4 regions of the Acidovorax sp. GW821-FHT09A11 genome follow, and region 3 is predicted to be linked to each of the others. Evidence: predicted binding sites of a transcription regulator. Region 3 holds the regulator's gene; each other region holds the start of a gene.
What was found. Region 3 encodes sigma-54, which starts transcription at its own class of promoters, with help from an activator protein. Its sites were predicted from a motif close to TGGCANGNAANCTGCTTT; they were not measured.
Positions count from the first base shown of each region.

Region 1: AC07PV_RS01765 (BMP family protein) is a predicted target of sigma-54. The motif match lies at 1,576-1,593, and genes of this name have one in related genera.
Region 2: AC07PV_RS22545 (pilin) is a predicted target of sigma-54. The motif match lies at 2,284-2,301, and genes of this name have one in related genera.
Region 4: AC07PV_RS07370 (CmpA/NrtA family ABC transporter substrate-binding protein) is a predicted target of sigma-54. The motif match lies at 1,424-1,441, and genes of this name have one in related genera.

Region 1 covers NZ_JBWKPS010000001.1:377,791-383,078, forward strand. Annotated here, with positions in the region: gene AC07PV_RS01760 (5'-methylthioadenosine/S-adenosylhomocysteine nucleosidase) at 1-417, opposite strand, end outside; gene AC07PV_RS01765 (BMP family protein) at 517-1,527, opposite strand; gene upp (uracil phosphoribosyltransferase) at 1,734-2,363, opposite strand; gene AC07PV_RS01775 (threo-3-hydroxy-L-aspartate ammonia-lyase) at 2,554-3,546, opposite strand; gene AC07PV_RS01780 (enoyl-CoA hydratase-related protein) at 3,710-4,555, opposite strand; gene AC07PV_RS01785 (glycine-rich domain-containing protein) at 4,707-5,288, opposite strand, start outside.
Region 2 covers NZ_JBWKPS010000012.1:98,404-103,691, reverse strand. Annotated here, with positions in the region: gene AC07PV_RS22555 (CHASE2 domain-containing protein) at 1-1,356, shown strand, start outside; gene AC07PV_RS22550 (3',5'-cyclic-nucleotide phosphodiesterase) at 1,370-2,158, shown strand; gene AC07PV_RS22545 (pilin) at 2,366-2,941, shown strand; gene tfpZ (TfpX/TfpZ family type IV pilin accessory protein) at 3,036-3,800, shown strand; gene AC07PV_RS22535 (phosphoethanolamine transferase) at 3,818-5,288, shown strand, end outside.
Region 3 covers NZ_JBWKPS010000007.1:218,737-224,024, reverse strand. Annotated here, with positions in the region: gene AC07PV_RS19015 (thiol:disulfide interchange protein DsbA/DsbL) at 1-214, shown strand, start outside; gene lptA (lipopolysaccharide transport periplasmic protein LptA) at 425-1,081, shown strand; gene lptB (LPS export ABC transporter ATP-binding protein) at 1,078-1,863, shown strand; gene AC07PV_RS19000 (RNA polymerase factor sigma-54) at 2,120-3,709, shown strand; gene AC07PV_RS18995 (acyl-CoA thioesterase) at 3,801-4,283, shown strand; gene AC07PV_RS18990 (THUMP domain-containing class I SAM-dependent RNA methyltransferase) at 4,280-5,288, shown strand, end outside.
Region 4 covers NZ_JBWKPS010000002.1:708,029-713,316, forward strand. Annotated here, with positions in the region: gene AC07PV_RS07360 (branched-chain amino acid ABC transporter substrate-binding protein) at 1-208, opposite strand, end outside; gene AC07PV_RS07365 (ANTAR domain-containing response regulator) at 416-1,042, shown strand; gene AC07PV_RS07370 (CmpA/NrtA family ABC transporter substrate-binding protein) at 1,628-2,872, shown strand; gene ntrB (nitrate ABC transporter permease) at 2,909-3,877, shown strand; gene AC07PV_RS07380 (ABC transporter ATP-binding protein) at 3,983-4,795, shown strand; gene AC07PV_RS07385 (tetratricopeptide repeat protein) at 4,945-5,288, shown strand, end outside.

The DNA.
Region 1 (5,288 bases), on a different contig from region 3:
CACGGTCACGTCCCCAATGTGCAGGCCGGGGTTCACGCCGCCGGCGATGCCGGAAAAGACGATGTGGCTCACGTTGAAGCGGTCCAGCACCAATTGCGTGTTCATGGCCGCGTTGGTCATGCTGATGCCCGACAGGAACACCACCACGGGCTTGCCCGAGAGCGTGCCGGTGGTGAATTCCACGCCGTTGACGCTGTGCCTGGCGGGCTGCTGCACCTGCGGCAGCAGCACCGTCAGCTCGGGTGCAAAGGCCGAGATGACGGCGATGCGCGGCGTGCTGTCCAGCCGTGCCGCCTGGCCCGGCGCGACCGCGGCGCATCCCGCCACCAGCGTGGCCAGGGCCAGGGCGCCCAGCAGGCGCATGCACCGCGCGGCCAGGGCGGTTGTCTCGGGGCGGTGGGAAAGCGGTGCGGGCATGGCGTTCCTTGTCGGGAAAAAGAAGAAAAGGAAAAATCGTACAGCGCAGCGCACGGCGGCGCAGGCCACAGCGCAGCCGGTGCCCGCGCGCCGGGGTGCCTACCTGGCCGTGGACTTGGGCTGGCTGTCGTCCACCTTCACGCTGAACTTGCCGGCCAGGATGTCGGCCTCCTTGGCCTTGACCTTGGCCACGATGTCGGCGGGCACCTTCTTCTCGAACGTGCCCAGCGGCGCCAATTCAGAGCCCTTGTGCTTCATCATCGAGTAGGGGCCGTAGTCCTCGGCCGTGAACTTGCCGTCCTTGACCAGCTTGAGGGCGCGTTCGATGCTGGGCTCCATGTGCCACAGCGCGGAGGCGACCACGGTGTCGGGGTACTTGTCCTGGGTGTTGATCACGTTGCCGATGGCCAGCTTGCCCTTCTCCTTGGCCGCGTCGGACACGCCAAAGCGCTCGGCATAGAGCACGTCGGCGCCCTTGTCGATCATGGCGAAGGTGGCTTCCTTGGCCTTGGGCGGGTCGAACCAGCTGTTGATGAAGGTGATGGTGAACTCGACCTTGGGGTTGGTCTCCTTCGCGCCGGCCATGAAGGCGTGCATCAGGCGGTTGACCTCGGGAATGGGGAAGCCGCCGACCATGCCGATCTTGTTCGTCTTGGTCATGCCGCCCGCGACCATGCCGGACAGGTAGGCGGGCTCCTGGATGTAGTTGTCGAACACGCTGAAATTGGGCGCCTGCGGCTTGCCCGAGGAGCCCAGCAGGAACGAGGTCTTGGGGAAGTCCTTGGCCACCTTGCGGGCGGCGGTCTCCACCGCGAAGGCCTCGCCCACGATGAGCTGGTTGCCGCCGGTGGCGTACTCGCGCATCACGCGCTCGTAGTCGGCGTTGGAGACGTTCTCGCTGGCCTTGTATTCGATCTCGCCGCGCGCTTCGGCGGCCTTCAGGGCCTTGTGGATGCGGCTCACCCACTGCTGCTCGTAGGGCACCGTGTAGATCGCCGCGACCTTGAGCTTGGACTGCGCGTGGGCCAGAGAGGGCGCCAGGCCCATGGCGGCCGAAAGGGCCATGGAAGTGCAGAGCAGGCGTCCGGTGAAGATGCGGCGAGTGGTCATGGTGGGGTCCTTCAGACAGGCAAACAAGGAGGAATGGGTGTCAGCAGCCAAGCAAGGAGCGCGCCAATGGGCAGCCGCCCGGTGGCACGAGGCCGGAGGCAAGTCTGCCAGAGGAAAGCCACCAGTTGGTAAAAAAATGACGCGCCAAAAAAACCACCGGAGGGCCTGGCCCCGCGGTGGCTGGTTCGCGATGGCGTGCCGTGCGCCTACTTGGTGCCGAAGATCCGGTCCCCCGCATCCCCCAGCCCCGGCAGGATGTAGCCGTGGTCGTTCAGTTCGCGGTCGATGGCGGCGGTGAAGATCGGCACGTCGGGGTGGGCCTTCTGCAGCGTGGCCACGCCTTCGGGGGCGGCCAGCAGGCACACGAACTTGATGGAGCGGGGGTTGAGCTTTTTCAGGCGGTCCACGCAGGCGGCGGCCGAGTTGCCGGTGGCCAGCATGGGGTCCACCACGATGATGTCGCGCTCGTCCATTTCGGACGGCATCTTGAAGTAGTACTCCACCGGCTGCAGCGTGGCCGGGTCGCGGTACAGCCCGATGTGGCCCACGCGGGCGCCGGGCACCACGTTGAGCATGCCGTCGAGGAAGCCGTTGCCCGCGCGCAGGATCGAGACCAGTACCAGCTTCTTGCCGTCGATCACCTGGCCGGTCATGGTCTCCAGCGGGGTTTCGATCTGCACCTCCTGCAGGGGCATGTCGCGCGTGACTTCGTACGCCATGAGCGTGCTGAGCTCGCCCAGCAGGCGGCGAAAGCTGTTGGTGCTGGCGTCCTTCTTGCGCATCAGCGTGAGCTTGTGCTGGACGAGGGGGTGGTTGATGACGGTGACGTTGCTCATGGCTGGGCCTGTGTTTTGGGGGATGGAAAGAGGCGCGCCTGCATTTTTACCTGACAGAGGCGCTGGCGGCAGGCACTGTCAGGGTTGCGGGCTGCCGTGCTGCCGTGCTGCCGTGCTGCCGTGTGGCTGGCCGTGGCGGGCCGCTGGCGTCGCCCTCTGGGGCTGGCGGCGGCGCGGCGCATGGGTGAGTCTAATCCGACAGGAACCGCGCATAGCGCGCCAGGTCCACATTGCCGCCGCTGATGATGACGCCCACCCGTTCGCCCTGCAGCAGCTTGCCGCCGTCATCGACACCCGAGAACGCGTGCGCGCCCGCATAGGCAAGGGCGCCCGTGGGCTCCACCACGATCTTCATGCGCTCCGCGAAGAAGCGCAGGGACTGCATGAGCTGGGCGTCGCTCACGCTCAGGATGTCTTCCACCCGCTCGCGGATGATGGGAAAGGTGAGCTCGCCCAGCGCCTGGGTCTGCGCGCCATCGGCGATGGTGTGCGGCGTCGGGATGCGCACGATCTGCCCCGCCCGCAGCGACTGCTGGCCGTCGTTGCCGTTTTCGGGCTCCACGCCGATCACGCGGCAGCGCGGTGCCAGGGCGCCCGCGGCCAGCAGGCTGCCTGCCAGCAGGCCCCCGCCGCCCACGCACACGAACAGGTAGTCGAGGTCGGGCACTTCTTCAAAAAGCTCCAGCGCCGCGGTGCCCTGGCCCGCGATGACGTGGGGATGGTCGAACGGAGGCACCAGCGTCATGCCGCGCTCCAGCGCCAGGCGGCGGCTGATGGCCTCGCGGTCCTCGGTGTAGCGGTCGTAGGTGACGACCTGGGCTCCATAGGCGCGCGTGGCCGCCATCTTGGAGGCGGGCGCGTCTTCGGGCATGACGATGGCGACGGGCATGTCCAGCAGGCGGGCCGACAGCGCGATCGCCTGCGCATGGTTGCCGGCCGAGAAAGCCAGCACGCCGCGTTCGCGCTGCTCGTCGGTGAACTGGGCGAGCGTGTTGAAGGCGCCGCGGAACTTGAACGCGCCCGTGCGCTGCAGGTTCTCGCATTTGAAGAAGAGCTGGGCGCCCAGCATTTCGTCGGCGGTGGTGGAGCGCAGCACCGGCGTGCGGTGCGCGATGCCCTTGAGCCGGTGCGCGGCGGCGGCCACGTCGTCGTAGGTGGGCGGGGTCAGACTGGGCAATGTCATGGCGGCGTCCTCGGGGCAGGGGCGGGCAGGGGGTTGCCCGTGTTCGCCACATGATAGCCCCAGACGCGATCGCCGCGCGCCGAAAAGGCCTCTGCCGGTTGTCCTGTCAGCGCGGGCAGCTATCAATTTTGATTTTTCGCGCCGGTCTTGCGGCGCGGCGCTCTCAGCCCAGTTCGCTGAACCGTACCAGCGGCGCCAGGGCCGGGAAGTCGCCCGCGCGCTTTTGCTTCATGGCCGTGACCGACTCGCGCACGTGCTGGTTGCTCCAGATGGCGCCCTGCAGCCAGCCCATCTGGCGCAGGCTGTCTTCCACGCTGTGGTCGCGCGCGTAGTTCACGGCCTGCTTGGTGCCCCAGATGGCGACGGGGGGCTTGGAGGCGATCTCCTGGGCGCATTGCAGGGCGGCGGCCAGCATGGCCTCCTGCGTGTCGAACACCTCGTTGACCAGCCCGTGGCCCAGGGCCCTGGCGGCGCCCAGGCGGCGGCCGGTGTAGGCCAGTTCTTTCACCACGCCCAGCGGGATGAGCTTGGGCAGGCGCTGCAGCGTGCCCACGTCGGCCACCATGCCGATGTTGATTTCCTGGATGCAGAAGAACGCATCCGCCGTGGCGTAGCGCACGCAGGCCGCCGTCACCATGTCCACCGCGCCGCCGATGCAGCCGCCGTGGATGGCCATGATCACGGGGATGCGCAGGTTCTCGATGCGGGTGAAGGTGGCCTGCATGTCGGTGAGCAGGTCGAAGATGGCGGCGCGGCCTTCGGGGCTCTGGTCGTCCATGGTGATGGCGCCGCCGAAGGTCTCCAGCGCCATGCCCGCGCTGAAATGCTTGCCCGTGCTGCTGATGACCAGCGCGCGCGCCTCGCCCGCCTGTTGCAGGTGGGCCAGCACCTCGTCCAGCTCGCGCCAGAAGGTGGGGTGCATGGTGTTCATGGCCTCGGGCCGGTTCATCACCAGGTGGGCGACATGCTGGGAGATGCCGAGGCTGAAGCAGGTGAGGGTCTTGTTCATGGGGTGCCACTGTAGACCCGCTGGCCCCGGCAGTGTCGTCGCCTGGGTGACTTTGGATGATTCTGGCTTCAAGCCCTTATCTATCAAGCGCCAATAGCTATCAAATAAGGAGCATTTGCACGAGGGTGGCAGACGGCCGTGGCATGGCCCGTCAATCGCCGCCCCCGCCGCCGCAGCCGCCGCCATCCCCTGCGCCGTCGCTCCCGCCTCCATCCGAGCTGTCGGCGCCGCCGAAGTCGCCCGAGCTGCCGCTGTAGCCGCCGTCCGAGAAGCTGGTGCCGCAGTAGCTGTCGCCGCCGCTGCCGCCCGCATCGCTCTTGCGGGCGATGTCGGAGCAGTCAGGCACGTAGGCAAAGCCGCCCGGGATGGCGAACTTGGCATCCAGCGCGAACAGCAGGGGCAGGCGGCTGGGGGCCTTGGGGTCGATGGATTCCTCCTTGCACACCCAGTACCAGCAGCGGCGCAGGCCGTCGTTGTGCCGGGCCTTCGCGCCCAGCGCCTCGGCGGGCGTGTGGTGCAGGAAGAAGCCCAGCGCATGGTGGCACCAGTGCTTGTAGGCCTGGGTGTGCAGGATGAACTCATGCCACAGCACGTCGACCGCCCTGGAGGGCATGGCCACGAACTGCTTGTTGCCGCGCAGGCAGGCCATGAAGAACTGGCGCAGGCCCCGCTCCACCAGCTCGCAGTCGCGCGTGCTCAGGTGGGGGTAGGTTTCGCGCAGCTTGCGCTGCAG
Region 2 (5,288 bases), on a different contig from region 3:
CTCATCCCCTTTCGCGGCCCGGGGGATGTCGGTGGAGGGTCCTTTCGGTATATTTCCGCCTCCGATGTCCTGGAGGGCAAACTCCCACCCCACAACCTGCAAAACCAGCTGGTGCTGGTGGGCTCAACTACACCAGGATTGCTGGACCTGCGCGTGACCCCGGTGGGCCGCACCTACCCAGGCGTGGAGACGCACGCCAACATGCTCTCGGCCTTTCTGGACGGGAAAAGCATCGTGCGGCCAGACTACGCCGTGGGCTTTGATGCCGTGCAGCTGCTCATCGCAGGCCTTTTGCTGGCGGGGGCGCTGCCAGCGCTTTCGGCGACCTCCGCGGTCTTGCTCAGCCTTGGGACCGTCTCAGTCCTTGCCGTGCTCAATCTCTGGCTCTACCTCGCCCATGGCCTGGCCATGCCATTGGCTACCGTGGTGGTGATGGCGGTGTTCGCATTCGCCCTGAACATGGTCTACGGCTACTTTGTGGAAAGCCGCTCCAAGCGGGAACTGGCTGCGCTGTTTGGCACGTATGTGCCGCCGGAACTGGTGGACGAGATGATCAAGCAGCCCGACAAATACAGCATGCAGGCCAGCAACCAGGAGCTGACCGTCATGTTCTGCGATATGCGCGGCTTCACCGCCATGTCTGAAACCATGGAGCCGCTGCAGCTCCAGGCTTTGCTCAACGATGTGTTCAGCCGCTTGACACAGACCATCCGCAGCCAGCGCGGCACGATCGACAAATACATGGGCGACTGCGTCATGGCCTTCTGGGGGGCTCCGGTGCACACGCCCGACCACGCGGATCTGGCGGTCACTGCCGCACTCGGAATAACGGAAGCCGTGCGGCAGATTAACCAAGAGCACAAGGCTCGCGGCCTGCCGCTCATTGGCATTGGCATCGGGCTGAACACCGGCATGATGTGCGTGGGGGATATGGGCTCGGACATCCGCCGCAGTTACACCGTGATCGGTGACGCAGTGAACCTGGGGTCGCGCCTGGAGGGCCTGTCGAAAACCTACGGCATCGAAATCGTGGCCAGTGAAACCACCCGCGCCCAAGCCACAAATCACAATTGGCAGGAATTAGACCTCGTGCGGGTCAAGGGCAAGGCGCAAGCCGTCGGCATCTACTCCCCGTGGAGCCATGGGGCGCAGGCGCCCAAGACTCTCTGGGAGCAACTACTGGTCGCCTATCGCGCCCAAAACTGGGCCGAATGCCAGGAACTGCTTCAGCATCTGGCTGCGCAGCCAGAGTGCAATGCAACGCTGCACGCCCTATATGCCCAGCGCGTCGAGAGTAGAGCAGTGTTACCCTACGATTCCCATTGGGACGGCACCACCAACTTTGACAGCAAATAACCCCTCCGCTCCTTTGCAAGTTCGCGTGCTTGGCTGCTCGGGTGCCATCGCCCAGGGCTGCCGCACCACATCCTTCCTGCTAGGCAAGCACATCCTTGTGGATGCAGGCACGGGTGTGGGCGACCTCACACTGGACGAGATGCAGGCTATAGACCATGTGTTCCTGACCCATTCTCACTTGGACCATATCGCCGCGCTGCCGCTCATGCTGGACGCCGTCTCTTCCCGACGCACCCGTCCCGTTGAAGTGTACGCGTTGCCCGAGACCCTGAACGCGCTGCGCCAGCACATCTTCAACAACGTCATCTGGCCGGATTTCACCCGCATCCCGACCGCGAAGACACCGTTCCTGCGACTACAGCCCCTGGCCATTGGCGACCTGCTGAACGTGGCGGGCACCACGCTCGAAGTGCTCCCCGCCCGCCACAGCGTACCAGCCGTGGGCTACGCCGTACGCGGCGCGACCGGCTGGTGGGTGTACAGCGGCGACACCGAAGGGCAGACGCCAGGCTTCTGGGACCGAGTGAATGCCCTGCATCAATCCAGGGGAGGGGTGGCGGCCCTGTTCATCGAAACCGCCTTCAGCAACCGCGAGCAGGCGCTGGCGCGCAAAAGCCAGCACCTATCCCCCAACACCCTGGCACAAGAGCTTCTCGCCCTGACGCCACAAGCCCACTTCCCCATCTACATCACACACGCCAAGCCCCAGGAAAGCGGACTCATCATGTGCGAGGTCAACGCGCTGGAGCAAGGGGCGTTTCGAATCATCGACCTACAAACTGTGCCGGTACTGTATGTGTGAACATGCGCAACACTTTTGCATTACAAAATTGTCGCGCCTAGACCAAATTTCGCCCACTTGACAATGGGCTGACCTTTGAGCGCGCCTGGTTGCCATTTTTGCAAGCCGATACCGCGAAATCGCGCTGGCACGAAAGCTGCTGATCTCAACGCAACCCGTAGGCATCCTCTGCGGGTGCCGTTCTCACCCTACTCCAAGGAGAAATGTATGAAGCGTTTTGCACAAAAGGGGTTCACCCTGATCGAACTGATGATCGTGGTGGCCATTATTGGTATTTTGGCTGCCGTGGCGCTGCCTGCTTATCAGGACTACACCGTGCGCACGCGTATCACGGAAGGCTTGGGCCTCGTTGAACCCATGAAGGCCACTTTGGCTTCTGAGGGTGTTTCATCCCTCATTGACATGGGTAATGTGACGCGGACCTGGAATCTTCAAGCTGGCAGCACCGGTGCCAACTCGAAGTTTGTGAACAGCATCTTGTTCGCGGGCGCACCAGCCAATGCGGGCGACCCACAGACGGCAAACCCCATGATCACGATTACCTACCATGACACACAGGTCGGCCTCAACGCTGCCAACGTCACTATCACCCTGACCCCATGGATTCGCTCTGGTTCGGCTGGAGCCGGTGAAACCGCTTTTGCTGCTGTTTCGGCCGGGCGTTCGGGTTCTCTGGATTGGGGCTGCTCCGCCACCACCTCCAGTTCTGCCACGAGCCGCGGCATCACGGTGGATGCAGCCGGTACAGTTCTTGCAAAGTTCGCGCCTGCCCAGTGCCGATAATTGCAAGAGTTAAATATTTCCTCTGCTTGCGGAGGATTTATTGACCAACAAGGCCCATCGTAGATGGGCTTTTTCTTTTTTGAAAACCAATCTCATGATCACCCGCTCCCGTCTACGCGTCGCCATCAAGGCGTTCCTCATTCATTTGGGACTGAGCATGGTGGTTGCCGCAATCGTGGCTGCCATCGTCTTGGGCGTGTGGTTTGCATTTCCTTATCGTGATGTGGCCGGCGGGCAGCATCTCTTCTGGATACTGGTCAGTGCGGACGTGGTCTGCGGCCCCTTGCTGACGGCCGTTGTTTTCAATCCAAAAAAATCACGACGAGAATTGCTGCTCGACCTGTGCCTGATCGCCACCATTCAACTGGCTGCATTGGCGTACGGGCTGCACGCCATCAGCGAAGCACGCCCCGTAGTTCTAGCATTTGAGATCGACAGATTTGTGGTGGTATCCGCTGCGCAGATCGATCAGAAGACCCTGCGGCAACAAGGTCAGGCGCTGTCTTGGCTTGGGCCGGTACCGATGGGTACCCGAGAACCCGAGGATGGAGAAGAAGCCATCAAGAGCATCGAAATGTCAATCCAAGGAGTGGAGCCAAGCGCTCGTCCTGATTGGTGGCAATCCTATGAAAGCAGCAAACCCAAGATCAAGCAACGCTTTCGAAAACTGGCAGAGTTGCGGTCAAGTTCCTCCCCAGCCTCACAGGCTGCTATTGACACCGCAGTGAAAAAGACTCTGCATCCCCTCCATGATGTTTACTATCTGCCGCTAGTAAGCTCAAAATCGCTAGATGACTGGATTGTTCTCCTGGATGCCGAAGCGAAGATCATCGGCTATGCAAATGCAGGCGGCTTCTAAATTGAGCGATCAAGACCGTGCTCAAACCACTTAAAAAAAGTAGTCAATCGACTTATGCATGGTGGGTATTTCTTGGCATAGTCATTGTGCTGAACATCCCGAATACCATTCCTTGGGAAAAATCAATTTATCCCACGGCCTACATTGTCGATCTGCAAGAACGACTTATCAAATGCATAATTTTGGCATCGATTTTCCTTAGCCTTTTTTCCCGACCATGGCAGGCCTGGTTGGCAGGGTGGTGTCTTTTCCTCTGGTGGATGCCGATATCGATTGCCACAAGATGGCTAGGCGATGCGCCAATTACCAGCAACCTGGTGGGGATCGCTTTAGCAAGCAGTCCTGGAGAGCTGATGAATTTCGCTAGCTCGATTCCACCGATATCATTCCCCCTCTTTCTGTTTTGGAATGGTATTTGTGGAGCAATCCTTTTTTACCTCAAAAATAGAAACGGCTGGCGATGGGATTTGCGGCATCGGGTTAAGATATTTATTGTTTGCTCGCTGCTACTCTTGACTCCATATGTATTTTTTGGCAAAAATTGGGGTCCATCAACACCACAAACTAAATCCAATCAAATTGCCAGTCTCTTTATTGAAGGTGATCGGGAAATCGGATCTGACGCAGATCTCCCTCGCGCCTTCCCTTATGAATTACCCCTGGCCATTGCGCAGTACTGGCAAGCCAGGCGCGTTGTCAGCATCGCTCGAGCAAGTCTAAAGCCTCTGCCAGCCGCCCAGACATTGGCTCTCGGCACAGATGCTCCCGATATAGTCGTCTTGGTCATTGGCGAGTCCTCTTCAAGGAGTGGCTGGCATTTGTTCAATCCATCTGCGCCCGAAACAACGCCACGCCTCAGTGCCCGCCTAGCGAAAGCACAAGGCCTGTACCCGTTTTCCAATGTGGTCGCACAGAGCACCGCGACACGCCAGGCCGTGCCGTCTCTCCTCACGCCACAGCCATTGCTTTGGCCCGATGGATCACCAAACCCGCACGCCACCGAATCCATCGTCTCGCTAGTATCCAGATCTGGCTACAAGAGTGCTTGGCTCTCCAATCAAGCAGCGATAGGTCAGTTTGACGGTGTGATTGCCACCTATGCAGATGAAGCAGCCGTCCAAGCATTTTTGAACCCTTCAAGCTTCTTCCAACAAGGTACATATGATGAAATCTTGCTATCTGCATTGCGTCGGCAGCTATCCAACCGTACTAGGTCATTCGTCGTATTACACACAATGGGCAGTCATTTCAAATTCGAGCACCGTTACCCGCCGGACTTTGGAATTTTCCCTACCCCAAAAGACTCAACTCAAGCCTATCAGAATAGCATCGCCTACACAGATGAATTGCTTGAACAGATAATTAGATCTCTGGAAAACGACAATCGATCAGCGGTACTGCTTTATATATCGGACCATGGGCAAGATTTGCCCGGAGGCCGATGCAACAAGGAACACATCAATCGAGTCACCACAGACTCTTATGAGA
Region 3 (5,288 bases):
GGTCGATGCCGCCAAGTTCAAGGAGGTCTACGGCTCCTTCACCGTGTCCAACCAGGTGCGCCGTGCGTCGCAGCTGCAGGACGCGTATGGCGTGGAAGGCGTGCCTTCCATGGGCGTGGCCGGCAAGTACTACACCGATGGCACCATGGCCGGCAACATGCAGAACGTGCTGCAGGTGGTGGAGCACCTGGCCGCCACGGCGAAAAAGGGGTGACGCCTCCTTGAAGGAAGCGTGGCCCTCGTGAGCCGCCTTCCTGCCAAGGGGAACGCACCCGGCGGCCCGGCAGCGCCGGCTCCACGGGTGCAGGCGTCGGCTTCCAAGCGCCGACGGCCTCGGATGTCCCAAGAAGAAGCCCGCGGATGCGGGCTTTTTTCATGGCGCGCGCCGTGGGGTGGCTACAATGACCTGCAAGATTCGTGCCCTATGAACTACCGCATCCTCCCCCACCTCCTGCTTGTCGCCCTGGCCTGCCATCTGGGCGCGGCGCACGCCGAAAAGGCCGACCGCGCCAAGCCCATGAACATCGAGGCCGACGCCTTGCGACACGATGAGCTCAAGCAGACCAGCGTGTTCTCGGGCCGCGTGGTCATGACCAAGGGCTCCATCGTGCTGCGCGGCGCGCGGCTGGACGTGCGCCAGGACGCCGACGGCTACCAGTACGGCGTGGTCACGGCCGAGGCGGGCAAGCGGGCCTTCTTCCGCCAGAAGCGCGATACCGTGGCCGGCGCGCCGGACGAGTTCATCGAAGGCGAGAGCGAAGTCATCGAGTACGACGGCAAGGCCGACAACGTGCGCTTCATCACCCGCGCCGAACTGCGCCGCTACCGCGGGGCGGTCCTCAGCGACGAGATCACCGGCGCCGTGATCGTCTACAACAACCTCACCGATGTGTTCACCGTGGACGGCAAGCGCACCCCCGCGACCAATGCGGCGGGCGATGCGCCCGCGCCCGGCAGCCGGGTGCGGGCGGTGCTCGCGCCCAAGGACCCGCCCGCCGGTACCGCCGCGCCGGAGGCCGCGCCCCCGGCATCGGCGCCGGTGCTGCGCCCCAGCAACAGCCTTGGCGGCGGCTCCAAGTGAGCGCGCAGCCCGTCAGCCCCGGTCCTGACACCCAGGCGGGCAGCCGCCTGGAGGTGCAGCACCTGGCCAAGTCGTATGGCAGCCGCAAGGTCGTCAAGGATGTGTCGCTGGTCGTGCAAAAGGGCGAGGTCGTGGGCCTGCTGGGGCCCAACGGCGCGGGCAAGACCACCTCGTTCTACATGATCGTGGGCCTGGTGCGCAGCGACGCGGGCGACATCCGCATCGACGGCCATTCGGTGGCCCACATGCCCATCCACCGCCGCTCGCGGCTGGGGCTGTCCTACCTGCCGCAGGAAGCCTCCATCTTCCGCAAGCTCACGGTCGAAGAGAACGTGCGCGCGGTGCTGGAGCTGCAGCGCGCGGACGACGACGGCAAGCCGCTGTCGCGCGAGGCCATCGAAGAGCGTCTCACGGCCTTGCTCCAGGAGCTGCGCGTGGACCACCTGCGGGCCTCGCCCGCCATGGCCCTGTCGGGCGGCGAGCGCCGCCGCGTCGAGATCGCCCGCGCGCTGGCCACGCAGCCGCGCTTCATCCTGCTGGACGAGCCCTTTGCGGGCATCGACCCCATCGCCGTGATCGAGATCCAGCGCATCATCGGTTTTCTCAAGGCGCGCGGCATCGGCGTGCTCATCACCGACCACAACGTGCGCGAGACGCTGGGCATCTGCGACCACGCCTTCATCATCAGCGATGGCCAGGTGCTGGCCCAGGGCACGCCGTCCGAGATCGTGGACAACGCCGAAGTGCGCCGGGTGTACCTGGGCGAACATTTCCGCATGTAGACATGGCCTCCACGCTTGTCACTTCGTGTACTGCGCTGCCCCCCGAGGGGGCCTTCGCGCCTTGGGGCGGCCCGGCGGCGCGGTACGGTGCCCCCACGCTCCCCGCTGCGCGTGGTTCGCTGCCCCCCGAGGGGGCGTTCGCGCCTTGGGGCGGCCCGGCGGCGCGGTACGGTACCCCCACGCTCCCCGCTGCGCGTGGTTCGCTGCCCCCCGAGGGGGCGTTCGCGCCTTGGGGCGGCCCGGCGGCGCTCAATCAATGAAACCTGGACTCTCGCTGCGCGTCTCGCAGCATCTTGCATTGACCCCCCAGCTTCAGCAGTCCATCCGGCTGCTGCAGTTGTCCACGCTGGAACTCTCGCAGGAAGTCGAGCAGATGCTTGACGAAAACCCGTTCCTCGAACGCAACGCCGACGAGGCGCCGCGCGAGGAGTTTGGCCTGGAAGCCGCCGATACGCCGGCCCAGGCCGACGACTACAGCGCGGATGATGCTATTTTTTCAGGAGCTACCAGCGCAAGCAGTACCAGCGCTGAGGCTCAAAATGATGCTGAAACTCCGAGCGCGGGCGCCGACGAGCCCGACTGGAGCGGCGACGGCACGGTGGAGATGGCGCCCAACGACGCCGAGTGGGGCGGCGACGCCCCCGCCCGCAACCGCAACGACGCCGAAGGCGACGAGGCCGACGCCACCGAGCTGGCCCGCACGCACGAATCGCTGACCGCCTTTTTGCACCGACAGGCGCTGGCGCTGCGCCTGTCCGAGATCGACCGCGCCGCGCTGCGCTTCCTGATCGAATCGCTCAACGACGACGGCTACCTGGAGGATCCGCTCGAAGAGCTGGCCATCAGCCTGGCCGGGCCCGACGACCTGGAGCAGATCGAGGAACTGGTGCACCGCTTCACCGTGGCACAGCGGCTGCTGCAGAGCCTGGAGCCCGTGGGCGTGGGCGCGCGCGGCCTGGCCGAGTGCCTGACGCTGCAGCTCAAGGCGCTGGCCGCCGACGAGGACAGCGACATCGACCCCGACACCGTGCAGACCGCGCTGCGCGTGTGCCAGCAGCCGCTGGAGATGCTGGCGCGGCGCGACGTGCGCCGCCTCACGCAGGCCTGCGGCGACAGCGAGGAGCGCACCCGCGCCGCCATGGCGCTGATCGCCCGGCTGGAGCCGCGCCCGGGGCGCCGCTTCGCCGACGTGGAGCGCAACATCATCATCCCCGACGTGATCGTGCGCAAGGCCGGGCGCGCCAATGGCCGCGACGGGCAGCACAACTTCATCGTGCAGCTCAACCCCGACGTGATGCCGCGCCTGCGCGTGCACGACATCTATGCCGGCGCCCTGCGCGGCCACAAGGGCGGCGAGGGCCACCAGGGCATGCAGCAGCGCCTGCAGGAGGCGCGCTGGTTCATCAAGAACATCCAGCAGCGCTTTGACACCATCCTGCGCGTCTCGCGCGCCATCGTGGAGCGGCAGAAGAACTTCTTCACCCACGGCGAACTCGCCATGCGCCCGCTGGTGCTGCGCGACATCGCCGACGAGCTGGGCCTGCACGAGTCCACCATCAGCCGCGTGACCACGGCCAAGTACATGGCCACGCCCATCGGCACCTACGAGCTCAAGTACTTCTTCGGCTCGGGCCTGGGCACCGAGACCGGCGGCAATGCGTCGAGCACCGCCGTGCGCGCCCTCATCAAGCAGTTCGTGGCCGCCGAGAGCCCGACCAAGCCGCTGTCCGACAGCCAGATCGCCGAGATGCTCAAGGAGCAGGGCATCGAGTGCGCGCGCCGCACCGTCGCCAAGTACCGCGAGGCGCTCAAGATCGCGCCGGCGAATCTGCGCAAGGCGCTGTAGGCGCCTTGCGAGCGCGTGCACGGCGCATGCGCCTGGTGGCCCGTTTTTCCGCTCCGTTGCCGTCTTTCCCTCTCACTTCGCCACCCCGTCCATGGCCCGCATCGTCTTCGACCTTCCCGCGCACTTCGGTTTCGCCACCGAAATGCAGATCTACATCAGCCACGTCAACCAGGGCGGGCACCTGGACAACGCGCAGCTGCTGAGCCTCGTGTCCGAGGCCCGGGTGCGGTTTTTCCAGTCACTCGGCTACCCCGAGGCCGACGTGGGCGGGCTGTCCATCGTGGTCGGAGACATCGTGGCGCAGTACAAGTCCGAGGGGTTCCACGGCGAGACCATGCGCGTGGAGATGGCGCCTGCGGACTTCAACCGCTATGGGTTCGACCTGGTCTTTTGCATGACCGAGAAGACCTCGGGCCGCGAGGTGGCGCGCGGCAAGATCGGCATCGTTTTCATCGGCAAGGCCGGCCGCAAGGTGGCGCCGATCCCGGACTCCATCCGCCAGTTGCTGCTGGCCCGTGCCGGCACGCCGGATTCACACGCACTTTCCGAGCGCGTATCCTCACCATCGTCATGAACCAACTCCAACTTTTTCTCCCCTGCGCCGCCGGTGTGGAGGGCTTCCTGGCCGACGAGGTGCATGGCATCACCGGCCTCACGGGGCAGGATCTGCTGGTGGGCCGGGGCGGCGTGCTGCTGCGCGCCTCGTGGCGCGACGCGCTGCTGCTGAACCTGCACAGCCGCCTGGCCCAGCGCGTGCTGGTGCAGCTGGCGCACCGCCCGTACCGCTCCGAGAACGACCTCTACGCCGCCGCCAGCGACGTGGCCTGGGAAATCTGGTTCACCACGCGCCAGACCTTCAAGGTCGAGGTGACCGCCCAGCACAGCCCGCTGCAGAGCCTCAATTTCGCGGGGCTCAAGGTCAAGGACGCGGTGGCCGACCGCTTTCGCGCCAAGAGCGGCGTGCGCCCCGACGTGAACACGCAGTGGCCCGACGTGCGCATCCACCTGCACCTGACCACCGACGAAGCCACCATCTACATCGACACCTCGGGCGAGCCGCTGTTCAAGCGCGGCTGGCGCGAGGACAAGGGCGACGCCCCGCTGAAGGAGACCCTGGCCGCTGCCATGATCGCCGCCAGCGGCTGGGACCCCCACGGCGACAACCCCCAGCCGCTGTACGACCCCTGCTGCGGCAGCGGCACCATCGCCATCGAGGCCGCGCAGATCGCCTGCCGCATTCCGGCGGGCAGGCTGCGCCGCTTTGCGTTCGAGAAACTGCTGCCCTACCAGGCCCATGTCTGGTCTGCTATTAAAAATGAAGCTGAAGGCGCAATACAGACAAGCGCTGTACCTATTTTCGGCAGTGACGTCGCCTTCCGGATGGTGGATTTCGCCGAGCGCAATGCCGAGCGCGCCGGCGTGGCGGGCGCCGTGCAGCTGCGCGGAGGCGATGCGCTGCAGCGCATGCCGCCGTGCGAGCAGCCCGGCGTGATGCTCCTGAACCCCCCGTACGGCGAACGCATCGCCGCGGCCGGTGCCGCGGGCCGCAATGCCAGCGAGCGCGCGGCCGACCGTGCCC
Region 4 (5,288 bases), on a different contig from region 3:
CCTTGTTCAGTTCGGCCACGGCCAGGTTCACGCCATTGAGCAAGTCCTGCCCGAGGGCGCCCAGGGGGCCGCTCAAGGGCTGCGCCACGCCGATCTTGATGGTGTCGGGCACCTTGCCGCACCCGGACAGGAGCAGCAGCGCCATGGACGCGGCGGTGGTCAAGGCCAGCCCGGCGGCGAAACGGCGCCGGTCAATATGCTTGTTCATGCGGAATCCTCATCAATATGTCAATGTGACCAGATGTATATGCGACGACGGAGGAAAGGCGCTATCGGGTATGCCCTGCCAATCGGCAAACTATTAGCAAGTTTCAGACCCTGCAAGGCAAGGCCCTTGCCGGAACCGGGCGCCTGCCCGGGGCGCACCGCTTCGGCGCACCAATTTGTGGCGTAAAAATTGCTTATGCTCCGGGGTATGAACGAGTCTCTGCGCATCGTGGTGGTGGCCCCGGACCTGGCCATTGCCGACCCCGACGACGAACACGCCGTGCTGCAGGCGGAGCGTTCGCGGGCGCTGCGCATCGGGCTGCTGGAGAACAATTTCAACCTGATCGCCACGCTGCCCGCGGATGTGTTCCTGAGCGAGCGGATCGCCCAGCTGCAGCCCGACCTGATCATCGTGGACGCCGAGAGCGAGGCCCGCGACGCGCTGGAACACGTGGTGGTGGCCACGCGCGACGAACGCCGCCCCATCGTGATGTTCACCAACGACGAGGACACCTCGCACGTCAAGGACGCGGTGGCCGCGGGCGTGTCGGCCTACATCGTGGCCGGCCTCGCGCCCCAGCGCATCCGCCCCATCCTGGACGTGGCGATGGCGCGCTTCCAGCACGAGCAGGCGCTGCGCGCCGAGCTCGCCGATGCCAAGACCGAGCTCAAGGACCGCAAGACCATCGACCGCGCCAAGGGCCTGCTCATGCAGCGCCAGGGCCTGACCGAGCAGGCCGCGTACGAGAAACTGCGCAAGACCGCCATGGACAAGGGCCTCAAGCTCGTGGATGTGGCCCAGCGCATGCTCGACGTGATGGACCTGCTCGGGTAAGCAGGTCCTCCTGAGGCGCTGCGCGCATCGGTGCAGCCGCCAGAGGCCGCCCGCTCCTGGGGACGTCCAGACTGCGCGGGCAGTCTTGGAGCCTCGGCCCCTGGCCCCTCCTCTCGAATCGCTGCCCGGCTCGGGAAAGGGGACGATCCCCTCGCTGTGGAGCGGTCCTTGCCCGGCATCCCCGGCCTGGGCCACGCCCAGGTCCACCGGCTTCTCCCGGATGGTGCGCCGCACAAAGGCAGTGCGGCATTCACCGCGCGCACCACCTCCGCGCGTTTGCAGGTCAAAAAGGCCCCCAGCGCTTGATCCATTTGCGCAAGCAGCTATTAATTCAATAGCAAACCATGCGCCGAACTGATGCGGAGCCCGTGCGGCAAGGCCTGGCACGCCACTTGCATTAACCCCTGCGAGACCAATGGCGGTCTCACCCCCACACAGCACGGGCCCAAAGGCGGGCCGGTGCTGGGCGAGCCCTTCATCGGGTATCGCCATGGACAGAGGCGTCCCTCACCGACCGGTGCTGCATGTATGCAGGCTGCTCGGGAGGACGCCTTTTTTGTTTTCAACGCTATGAGGAAGTGCCCCATGACCGATCTGCTCAAAACCAGCCTCAACCGCCGCACCGTGCTGCAGGCCGCCACCGTGGGCGCCGTCGGCGTCAGCCCCGCGCTGCGTGCGCTGGTGCACGCCCAGGGCTCGGACGCGCCGGAGAAGAAGGAAGTCAAGATCGGCTTCATCCCGCTGACCGACTGCGCCAGCGTGGTGATGGCCTCGGTGCTCGGCATCGACAAGAAGTACGGCGTGACCATCATCCCCACCAAGGAAGCCTCCTGGGCCGGTGTGCGCGACAAGCTGGTCAACGGCGAACTCGACTTCGCCCACGTGCTGTACGGCCTGGTCTACGGCGTGCACCTGGGCCTGGCCGGGCCCAAGAAGGACATGGCCGTGCTGATGAACCTGAACCACAACGGGCAGGCCATCACGCTGTCCAAGAAGCTCGCCGACAAGGGCGCCGTCAATGGCGCGGGCCTGGCCAAGCTGATGGCCAGCGAGAAGCGCGAGTACACCTTCGCACAGACCTTCCCCACCGGCACGCACGCCATGTGGCTGTACTACTGGCTGGCGGCCAACGGCATCAACCCGATGAAGGATGCCAAGGTCATCACCGTGCCCCCGCCACAGATGGTGGCCAACATGCGCGTGGGCAACATGGACGGCTTCTGCGTGGGCGAGCCCTGGAACCACCGCGCCATCATGGACGGCATCGGCGTGACGGCCACGACCACGCAGGACATCTGGAAGGACCACCCCGAGAAGGTGCTGGGCACCACGTCCGAATTCGTGCAGAAGTACCCCAACACGGCCCGTGCCGTGACGGCCGCCATCCTGGAGGCCAGCAAGTGGATCGACGAAGGCCTGGCCAACAAGAACAAGATGGCCGAGACCATTGCCGGCAAGGCCTACGTGAACACGGGCGTCGATGCCATCAACCAGCGCATCCTGGGCCGCTACCAGGACGGCATGGGCAAGACCTGGGACGACCCCAACCACATGAAGTTCTTCAACGAGGGCACGGTGAACTTCCCCTACCTCACGGACGGCATGTGGTTCCTCACGCAGCACAAGCGCTGGGGCCTGGTCAAGGACCACCCCGACTACCTGAACGTGGCCAAGGCCGTGAACCGCATCGACGTCTACAAGCAGGCGGCCGCCGCTTCCAAGACGCCGCTGCCCAAGAGCGAAATGCGTACGAGCAAGTTCATGGACGGCGTGGTGTGGGACGGCAAGGACCCCGCCAAGTACGCCGACAGCTTCAAGATCAAGGCGTAAGCGCCCTGCCCCGTCCACCCTGCACAGGAGAACACCATGGTCAGTGCCGTCTTTCACTCCCCGCTGGATGCAGCCCCCGTGGTTGCACAGAACGCTATGAATAATGTAGCTAGCAGCGCTTCGCCCGCAAGCGCCAGAAGCCAAAAGCAGTCAAAAACGGCAATGGTGGCAAGCCCTGCGCCCACGGCACCTGCAGCCCCCGCCGGTCGCGACTGGGCGGCGCTGTCGCGCGGCTTCTGGATGGCGGTGCTGCCGCCGCTGTGTGGCCTGGGCTTGCTGGTGGGTCTGTGGGCCGTGGTGTCAGCCACCACGGGCAACAGCATTCCCGGCCCGGTGGAAACCTGGAAGCAGGCGCTGGAAATCTTCAGCAACCCGTTCTACCGCAACGGTCCCAACGACCAGGGCGTGGGCTGGAACGTGCTGATGTCGCTCGAACGCGTGGCCGTGGGCTTTGGCATGGCGGCGCTGGTGGGCATTCCGGCGGGCTTCGTGATCGGGCGCTTCAACTTCCTGTCGCGCATGTTCAACCCGCTCATCAGCCTGCTGCGCCCGGTGTCTCCATTGGCCTGGCTACCGATCGGCCTCCTGGTGTTCAAGGGTGCCAACCCGGCCGCCATCTGGACGATCTTCATCTGCTCCATCTGGCCCATGATCATCAACACCGCCGTGGGCGTGCAGCGTGTGCCGCAGGACTACATGAACGTGGCCCGCGTGCTCAACCTGTCGGAGTGGAAGATCGCCACCAAGATCCTCTTCCCCGCCGTGCTGCCCTACATGCTGACCGGCGTGCGCCTGGCCGTGGGCACCGCGTGGCTCGTGATCGTGGCGGCCGAGATGCTGACTGGCGGCGTGGGCATCGGGTTCTGGGTGTGGGACGAGTGGAACAACCTCAACGTCAAGAACATCATCATCGCGATCTTCGTGATCGGCATCGTCGGGCTGGTGCTGGAGTTCGCGCTCATCAAGCTGGCCACTGCGTTCACCTTCGAAGAGGTCAAAACCTGACCCACCCCTGAGCCGCGCCTGCGGCGCGTCATCCCCTCAGGTGCCCCCCCAGTGGCCCGGCCAAGCCGGTGCCGCGGCGGTCCTCGAAACAACCCGGAGTTCCTCATGCACACCTCTCTCACCACCAAGTTCATCGAAGTCCATGGCGTGGAGCAGACCTTCAAGACCGCCAAGGGCCTGTTCCCGGCGCTGCGCGACATCAACCTCACGATCGCCAAGGGCGAGTTCGTCGCGCTGATCGGCCACTCGGGCTGCGGCAAGTCCACGCTGCTGAACCTGATCGCGGGGCTGACCACGCCCACCAACGGCGCACTGCTGTGCGCCAACAAGGAGATCAGGGGCCCGGGGCCGGAGCGCGCCGTGGTGTTCCAGAACCACTCGCTGCTGCCCTGGCTCACCTGCTTTGACAACATCTACCTCGCCGTGGAACGCGTGTTTGGCGGCAAGGAAACGAAGGCCCAGCTCAGGGCCCGCACCGATGCGGCGCTGGCGCTGGTGGGCCTCACGCACGCCGGGCAAAAGCGCCCCGGCGAGATCTCGGGCGGCATGAAGCAGCGCGTGGGCATCGCCCGTGCGCTGAGCATGGAACCCCAGGTGCTGTTGATGGACGAGCCCTTCGGCGCGCTCGATGCCCTGACCCGCGCCAAGCTGCAGGACGAGCTGCTGGAGATCGTGGCGCGCACGCAGAGCACCGTGGTCATGGTCACCCACGACGTGGACGAGGCCGTGCTGCTGTCCGACAAGATCGTGATGATGACCAACGGCCCCGCCGCCACCATTGGCGAGGTGCTGGCCGTCGACCTGCCCCGCCCCCGCCGCCGCGTGGAGCTGGCCGAGGACCCGCGCTACGTGCAGTGCCGCAAGGCGGTGATCGACTTCCTGTACACGCGGCAGGCGCATGTGGAGAAGGCGGCCTGACTGCCAGAGTCTCCGGGGCTTTTCCCCGGCGGGCATCGGGAAGCGGCCTTGGCTTGGGCCAATACGGCACAATGCGGCCCCATCCGCAGGCCGCATTCGCTTCTTGTGGAAGACGGGCCTGGCATCCCGCATCCATGGCGACTTTCCACATGACATCTCCCCCTTTTTTCAGGCCCCACCAGCCCACCGCAAGCGCCGCCTTCCAGATTGACCAAGCCTTCCAACAGGCCCTGACCCTGCATCGCAGTGGACAACTGCAGGGCGCTGCCAACCTCTACCAGCAGATTCTGGCCAGGAGTCCCCATCATCCTGGTGCATTGCACATGCTGGGCGTGGTGGCGCTGGGCAGCGGCGCATTTGCAGACGCGCAACGGCTGATTGGGCAGGCAGTGCGGTTGTTGCCACAGGATGCGGGTGCTCACGTGAATCTGGCTCTGGCACTGGCCGGGGGCGGCAAGCCCCAGGAGGCCCTAGAGCGCATCAATCAGGCTCT